One region of the Pradoshia eiseniae genome, then DNA from elsewhere that is predicted to be linked to it. Evidence: riboswitches for the same ligand, from Rfam matches in the RefSeq annotation. Region 1 holds a riboswitch; the other holds the start of a gene.
What was found. A riboswitch is a leader RNA that binds a small molecule or an ion and turns the genes downstream of it on or off. The one in region 1 is predicted to bind thiamine pyrophosphate.

Region 1 (4,214 bases):
TTCAATGGAATATAGGCATTGCTAGCCGTGATGCCGCCAATCGCTACAATCGGCAAATCCGGAAACAAAACTTTAGTTTCAGCGATCAGGGCAGTCCCTGCAGGTGGCGGGGCATTTTCCTTCGACTGTGTTCCAAAGACCGGACCAATCCCGACATAATCAGCCTTTGCGTGATAGGCAATCTCCGCCTCATCTCTGGAATGCACGGATACGCCTAGCCATCTCGAACCAATTCGTTCACGGATTTTCTCCACTCTGCCATCCTCCTGACCGATATGAAGACCATCGGTATCCAGCTTCAGCGCAAGCTCGACATCATCATTGACGATGAACGGCACGCCATATCGTTGGCAAAGACGCTGGCATTCTCTTGCCAGGGATTCATATTCCGCACCCTTTTTAGCGCCTCTGCCCTTCTCCCTGAACTGGAACATCGTGATACCGCCCTTCAAGGCGTCCTCTAAAACGTTAAGAAGGTTGGATTCCTTAACATTGACTGATCCCATTACAAAATAGATCTGCAGCTGTTCATGCTTCAACGATTTCCACCTCACATTTCTCCTGATTTAGCTTGTAGGCAAAATGATTCGTCGGGCCATTACCGCTTCCGAGCCCAAGTTCCTGTTCAATCGCCTGCTGGATGAAGTGCTTTGCTTCGAGAATGGATTCCCCTACGGTCCTTCCTTGCCCTAAAAACGCTGTGATTGCTGCCGAAAAGGTGCAGCCTGTCCCATGAGTATGCCTCGTTCTGACTCGCTTTGTCGTCATCTTAAAGGAACGGCCATTGGCAAAATAAACGGCGTCCGTCGCAAAATCCGGGTTATCCATATGCCCGCCCTTTATGACGACGCAACCTGCCCCTAGCTCAAGCAAATGCTCTGCCGCCTTTTCGACTTGACTGTCATGGCGGATGGACATCCCCGTCAAAACCTCGGCTTCGGGTATGTTTGGCGTAATGACCGTACTAAGCGGAATCAAATGATCCCGCAAGTCACGCACAGCCTCCATCCCGAGCAATTGTGCCCCTCCCTTTGCGACCATGACCGGGTCCACAACAAGCTGCAAGTCTCTCTTTCTCAGAATCTCCGCTATCTCTTGAATGATTTCACCGGAGGCAAGCATCCCGGTCTTGACTGCTCGCACAGGCAAATCATTTAAGACTGCCTCCGCCTGCGACCGGACAAATTGCGGAGTCGTTGTCAAAATATCATGAACACCCATCGTGTTTTGAGCGGTTAAAGCTGTAATGACGGAAGTACCAAACACCCCCAGCTCTTGGAACGTTTTCAAGTCAGCCTGAATCCCTGCACCGCCGCCAGAATCAGATCCGGCAATTGTCATCACTACATTCATGCTTCCCCCCTCCCGCTCGCATGGACAAATAATCGATCCAAAAAGGCAGCTTGAAAAGAAGCTGGATAAGGACTTGTTTGATAGGCTTCCTCACTTGCTTTTTTATACAGGAACAGTCCTTCAGCAAGCCTGTCTAATCGATGACTGTCACATGATGCCAGGATGGCTGTGCAAACAGAGCTGAGTAAGCACCCGCTGCCCGTGACTTGAGTAATCATCTCATGTCCGCCCTCTACCCAGCGTTCTCGTTCACCGTCCGTGAGATAATCCTTCTCTCCGGTCACAATAACTAGGCATCCATGTTCCAATGCTACCTTTTTTGCCTCCCTTTCCAGATGAATGGCTCCCGTGCCGCTGTCCACTCCCTTTTGCTCCCACTCAGCTCCCACGAGTGCAGCGAGCTCGCCAAGATTACAGCGAATGGCATCAATATGAACCTCTTGAAGTAACTCTCTTACTGCTTCCTTCCTATACGTGGCAGCCCCGACAGCGACCGGGTCAAGCAGTACAGGCATTCCCCTCTTATTGGCAGCCTTGCCCGCTTTCAGCATCGCCCGCCTCATCTGCGGATTAAGGGTGCCGATATTGATGGAAAGCGCCGATGCCACTTCGACAATCTCCTCCACCTCATCCGGTCCATCCGCCATAACCGGTGATGCCCCAATCGCAAGCAGTCCATTTGCCTGGAGATTGGCCGCTACATAATTCGTGATGCAATGAATGAGTGGATTCCTATCCCGGACTTGTGTGAATACAGTTGTTCCTTCAAATAAATAGTTCATCTTCTCTCCTCCATTTTGTCGATGGACGCAAGAAAGAAAAAGCCCCTCTATCTCACTAGCAAGAATAGAAGGGCCTAGCATCAGAATCGCTTCTGATGTTTATTGCTCCCTACGCCAGTATTAACTAAGACAGGTTCTAAGGGTCAGGTTTTAACCTTCTCAACTCCATAAGAGTCCCCCCGCAATCAAATTATTTAGTTTTAGGAAACAAATAAAGCTCTCCAAATAATAGATGGAGAGCTAAAATATACACAAATTAAGGCGTGTTATACTTTGCTCCCTACGCTAGTGTTAACTAAGTCAGGTTCTAAGGGTCAGGTTCTACCTTCTCAACTCCTAAGAGTCCCCCTGCAAATCATTTGATTGGTTTTACCTTATCAAAATCTTGTATCTTTTTCAATAATATATGGAAAATAAAAAACATATTGATTAATTATTTTACATAGTTTACCATATAGTTAAATTATTTTTAACCGAATAAAAATATATAACAGAGGAGCGAAAAAATGAAACCCATGTTAACCTTGACGGATTTCAGCCAAATCAAAGCCCTATCCGATCCTTTTCGGGCAGAGATTATGATGCGTCTCATGGAAAAACCTTATACAGGCCAGCAATTATCCGAGCATTTCGGCATGTCACGAGCCAAGATTCATTATCATATTAAGGACTTAGAAAAAAACGGGTTAATTGAAATCGTATATACCGAGGAAAAGAACGGAATCATCCAGAAGTTCTATCAATCAGTCGCCGCCGGATTTATACCGGCCGATCAACTATTACCATATAAAGAGGTTAGCGAATCTGCCAGGCAGTTAATCTTACAAATGAATGAACGATCTAAAAAACATATCCTGTCTGCTCCCGAGGAATCCTTTATCATGGATAAAGCTTCAGAAGACCCTTCCGAATGGAATTTTGTCGGTTCACTTTGGGAATTCACTGCAACAAGGGTGCAATTTCAAGCATGGGTTAAAAAATACCATAATTTGATGAACGAATTAACTAGCTTGGCAAAGGACGCTGAAAAGAATCCTGACAGTAAGGTGTACTTTGTTTCCACTACTGCCCTGCAGATTGATGAGCCATCCATGGATCGATATAAGGAGAAAGAAAAGAATCAAGATTGATTCTTTTTTTATCACCAACAGTCAGTTTTTATTTAACCGATTAAATAATTTTTAAGGAGATTAAATATGAATTTCTTCCGAGCAAACAAAAACTTTTCCTGGCTTTTATTAGGTAGAATCATTACGAATATTGGGGACAGCCTATATTACATAGCCGCCACATGGCTAGTCTATGACCTTGGCGGAAGCGCTTTTTATTCTGGTTTAGCGGGTTTCTTGATTTTATTTCCCAAAGTTCTTCAATTTTTATTCGGTCCCTTCATTGATAGGTGGCACCCCAAGAAAATCCTCACTTGTACTCAGTTGTTACAATGTATCCTTCTGCTCATGATCCCTTGCGCTTATTTTTTCAATCTATTAACCATACAGTTTTTGCTCATCATCATGCCCCTTATCGCTATCATCGAACAGTTCTCTTATCCAACTCAGAATAAACTCTTGCCTTTAGTGCTCAAGAAAGAGGACTTACTAAAAGGCAATACCTATTTTTCGTTTGCTTATCAAGGAATCGATCTTATCTTTAACGCCTTTGCGGGCATACTTGTAGCTTTGATTGGTGCCATCTCTTTATTCTTGGTCGACTCCATCACTTTTGCCACCTGCGCAATGATATTTAGTCTTTTAAAACTTTCTCATCTTCCAATAGACAATACACCTGTGAAACATTCGTATCATACATACATAAAAGAATTATCAGAAGGCCTGTCACTCGTATTCAAGGCATTGCTTCCTCTTTTGGCAGGAGCAATAGCTATCAACTTTACTATCGGTGCAACTTATGCCCTTTTACCGTCCTTTGCAGAAGAAAAAGGGGGCGCTCATATATACGGATATTATTTAACAAGTATCTCTGCTGGATTATTGCTTGGTGCATGGGCTGTACAGAAACTAGGAAAATTTAAAGTTGGAAGGTTAACCATATACGGGTATTTCTTAACTACATGTTTAT
Region 2 (4,214 bases), on a different contig from region 1:
AAATGAATAGCAGCTTCCCTAAGCAATAATCTTTACGATAACAGCCTATTAATAAAAGGCTGCAGATTAGCGGGAGGGGAAATGGTAAAGATTAAGAAGTGACTCTTTTTCAATTGATTTATAAATATATATATATTTATACCCTTGACCTTAGACAATACTCCAATGTTATGGTGGTATTGGGAGAGTGGTTCATATGCAAATCAAAGATTTCTCTAAGAAATATAAGATTCAAACGGATACGATTCGTTATTATGAGAAAGAGCAGATATTGAAGCCTAAAAGGCGAGACAATGGGTATCGAGAATATGATGAAGATAGTGAAAAGCAGCTGCAGCTTATCATCGTATTAAAGCATTTGGGCTTCACAATTAAAGAGATTCAACAATTGCTCATATTAAAAGACAAACCAATATCAGCAGAATGTAACAATTCAACCGTATGGTTAATTGAGCAAAAGCTATCAAATATTGATGGGAAAATTCAGTTTTATGAACAAGCATCAAAGACATTGAAAAACGTTAAAGAGCTGATAAAAGAAGAAAAATATACAGAGAATAAAGAAGTGATTGAGGATTTGCTGTTTGAACTCTTCAAAAGCAGCGATAAGAGGAATTTATAATGACAGTTAAAAGAATCGTCCGTATCGAAAATGGAATTGCCTTTGCCATTTCTTTTTATATTTACGTGTACCTAAATTTCCCGGTTTGGCTGTTTTTTGTCCTTTTATTAGTTCCTGATATAACTATGATTGGTTATGCAATGAATAAAAAAATTGGCGCCATTGTTTATAATTTCGGACACAGTTTGATTGTACCGCTACTTTTCTTTATCAGTTACTTTTACTTTTCAAATGTTTATTTACTCATAATATCAATTATCTGGCTAGCACATATATTTATGGATAGATTATTGGGATTTGGATTGAAATATGAAGACACTTTTAACATAACACATATACAAAAATTGTAATGGAGCCATTATGCCACTAGAAAGTAAGCCGCTTCCTTTATGGAGGCGGCTTGTTTTACTTTCTCTACTGACTAGGAGCAGGTCACATTATACGGCAAGCCTTCTATAAGCATAGAGCTGCATCAAATTTGATTATGCTACCTTACCTTTTGTCCACCTGGCAGGATGACCCGTTTTCTGATTAATAGGTTCAATAAAGTATATCCCAATAAGGCTCCCGTGAAGGAACTGATCGTGAAGGCAGGGATGAGTCCGAAAATGGTCATTTCTTCTCCGAGGATTAAAACGGCTATGGGATAGGTCGCGATTGCCCCTAGTATGCCGGTGCCGATTACTTCGCCAAGGGCAGATAGCCCAATATTTTTTGTCTTGCTGTAAAGGATGGCTGCCAGGAAGGCGCCAATCATGCTTCCGGGATAGGCGAATAGGCTGCCCGTTCCGATTATATTCCTGATAGTGGAGGAGAGGAAGGCTTGCATAATGGCGTAGGCCGGGCCCAATAGGACAGCTGAAAGCAGGTTTACGAGATGCTGGATTGGGAATATCTTTGCGAATCCAATCGGGATGAAAATCAGGCTGCTGGATATACTCGTGATGGCTGCGAGTAAAGCGGTCATGGTCAGTTTTTTTGTCCGGTTCATGGTTTACACTCACCTTTCTTCGATTACGGTTTGTTAAATTAGCCCTTTAAACAATGAACGAATTTTTCCTCCAGCAATGTTCCTTTTCTTAAAACTTATTCGAATAGATGCTGATGATTTGCTCCCAAATCGGTTGAATGTGTGCGTGCAATCTTTCAGTAAACGTGTCCATGTAATTTCCTCCTCGTATACTATTGACGACCATATAAACAGCAGGGAGTGTAATTGCCGTATGGGTACTGAATGGAAGGGGAGACCAAAATAAAAACCACTCTCACAAATGGAAAGTGGTAAATGGTAGAAGTCATACTAGCTTCATCATTCCTACTTCCCTCCGCTAGTATGAACTAGATCAGGTTCAAAGGGTTCTTCTCAGCCATTGGCGCCCCTAGTAGATATACATATTTAGTTCATAGTCTTTTAACATCAGAAAACCCTGACCAATCAATTGGAAGGTCAGGATGAATGGAATACACGTCATCCCTCATAATTTCACCTTCCCTCCGCTAGCATGAACTAGGTCAGGTTCAAAGGGTTCGGAGGAAACGCCAGCTCCATCTCAGCCTTTTGCAAGACACCCCTAGTGCTGTTTATATGAATTATCTATTAGCTTACCAAAATTAGTAAGTAAATCAATCTATTTCGAAAAATAAATATCCTAACCCTTTGTTAAATAGATATATCACATGTGTCTGTTACTCCTTAGTCTAATAGGCAAGGACAATTTTTCTCAATAAATATTCGCTCTTTTGTTATAATTAAGACATTGATTCGAGAGGGGGCAGAATCCGTGAGTAAAAAAAGAATTCTAGCAAGCTTTTTATTTTTATTATTATTGGTTGCAGCAGGATGCAGAGATGATTCTGTTCAGCCAGAAAGCCGGCTGAAAGATTATGTGAAGCTGTGGAACGAGCAGAAATTTGATGATATGTATGCGGATTATCTTTCGGCTTCCACTAAGGAAACCTTTAAAAGTGAGGATTTCGTCGATCGGTATGAAAAAGTATATAGTGATCTTGGCATTACCGATTTAGAGGTGAAAACCAATTTTGAAGAGGAACAGGAGCACGAGGATAAAGAGCAGGTTACGCTTCCGATTCAGGTAAAGATGAACTCCATCGCTGGAGAAATCGAGTTTGATAAGGAAGTAGAATTAAAGAAAGAAACGCGTGATGAAGAAGAGAACTGGTATATCGACTGGGATACGACCTTTATTTTCCCGGACTTGCAGAAAGATGAGAAGATAGGTATTGGCTCCACAAAAGCGCAGAGGGGCGAGATTTTTGACCGTAATGGAAAGGGTCTTGCCATCAATGGAACAGCCCAGCAGGTCGGAATCGTCCCAGAACAATTTGATGAGTCGAAAAAAGATGAGGTCGCGAAAATACTTGATAACTCGACTGAATACATCGATAAGCAGTTGAATCAAAGCTGGGTGGAACCTGCCCTTTTCGTACCCATCCAAAAAATTGCCAAGGACGATAAGGAACGAATTGAAAAGCTAAAAGCGATCGATGGTGTCCAGTTCCGAGAAACGGCGGTGCGGGAATATCCTTATAAGGAAAGTGCCGCTCATCTGACAGGCTATGTCGGAACGATTACCGCTGAAGAGCTTGAGAAGCATAAGGATAAGGGATACTCCGCAAGCAGTGTCATCGGGAAGCGGGGACTTGAGGAATTGTTAGAGCAAGAGCTTCGCGGCAAGGATGGCTATACCATTTATATTGACCGGGAAGAGCCTTCCATAATCGCAGAAACGGAGCCGGAGGATGGGCAAAGCGTCAAACTAATGATTGATGCCGATTTGCAGAAGACCGCCTTTTCCAACATGAAGGGCGTGGCCGGTACCTATTCAGCCGTCCACCCTGAAACAGGAGATGTGCTCGCGCTTGTGAGCTCGCCATCCTTTAATCCAAATGACTTTATCTTAGGAATGAGCTCTGATAACTATGCAAAGCTGGAGAAAGATGCGAAGCAGCCACTATTGAACCGCTTCTCCGCAGCATTCTCACCAGGGTCATCCATTAAGCCGCTTATAGCGATGATTGGTCTGAATGAAGGAACGCTTGACCCGAATAAAACAATCGACATATCTGGACTGAAATGGTCGAAGGGGGCGGAATGGGGCAATGCCTCCATCACACGCGTAACCGACCCGAAAAGACCGGTTGACCTGGAAGCAGCCCTGCAGTATTCAGATAATATTTATTTCGCCCAAACGGCCCTGGCCATTGGTGAAGAGAAAATGATCAGCGGCTTGAAAGAATTGGGCATAGGGGAGAAAGAGTTCCCGCTTGAATACCCAGTAAGAGCTTCACAGGTTTCAAATGACGGGAAGCTGACAGACAGCAAGCTTCTGGCTGACACCGGATATGGGCAAGGAGAGGTGCTGATGAGCCTTGTTCACCTTGCATCCTTGTATGGAGGAATCGTCCAAGACGGAACCCTCATGAAACCGCGCCTATTGGAGACAACGGAAGCGGCCGTCTGGAAAGATTCCATCACTTCAAGTGAAAACGCAGCCATACTGAAGAAGGATATGCGCAAGGTTGTCACGGACGGAACGGCGACCGCTGCCAAGTCTGATAAATACGCCTTGGC

Region 2: it holds a riboswitch for thiamine pyrophosphate, as region 1 does, so the genes downstream of both, thiW (energy coupling factor transporter S component ThiW) here and thiM (hydroxyethylthiazole kinase) in region 1, are expected to answer to the same signal.

What each region holds. Positions count from the first base shown of each region.
Region 1 covers NZ_PKOZ01000001.1:413,377-417,590, reverse strand. Annotated here, with positions in the region: gene thiE (thiamine phosphate synthase) at 1-539, opposite strand, end outside; gene thiD (bifunctional hydroxymethylpyrimidine kinase/phosphomethylpyrimidine kinase) at 529-1,353, opposite strand; gene thiM (hydroxyethylthiazole kinase) at 1,350-2,135, opposite strand; TPP riboswitch at 2,225-2,326, opposite strand; TPP riboswitch at 2,396-2,495, opposite strand; gene CYL18_RS02010 (ArsR/SmtB family transcription factor) at 2,642-3,265, shown strand; gene CYL18_RS02005 (MFS transporter) at 3,332-4,214, shown strand, end outside.
Region 2 covers NZ_PKOZ01000018.1:3,578-7,791, forward strand. Annotated here, with positions in the region: gene CYL18_RS17190 (MerR family transcriptional regulator) at 197-622, shown strand; gene CYL18_RS17195 (DUF4260 domain-containing protein) at 622-972, shown strand; gene thiW (energy coupling factor transporter S component ThiW) at 1,110-1,613, opposite strand; TPP riboswitch at 1,926-2,013, opposite strand; TPP riboswitch at 2,094-2,205, opposite strand; gene CYL18_RS17205 (penicillin-binding transpeptidase domain-containing protein) at 2,404-4,214, shown strand, end outside.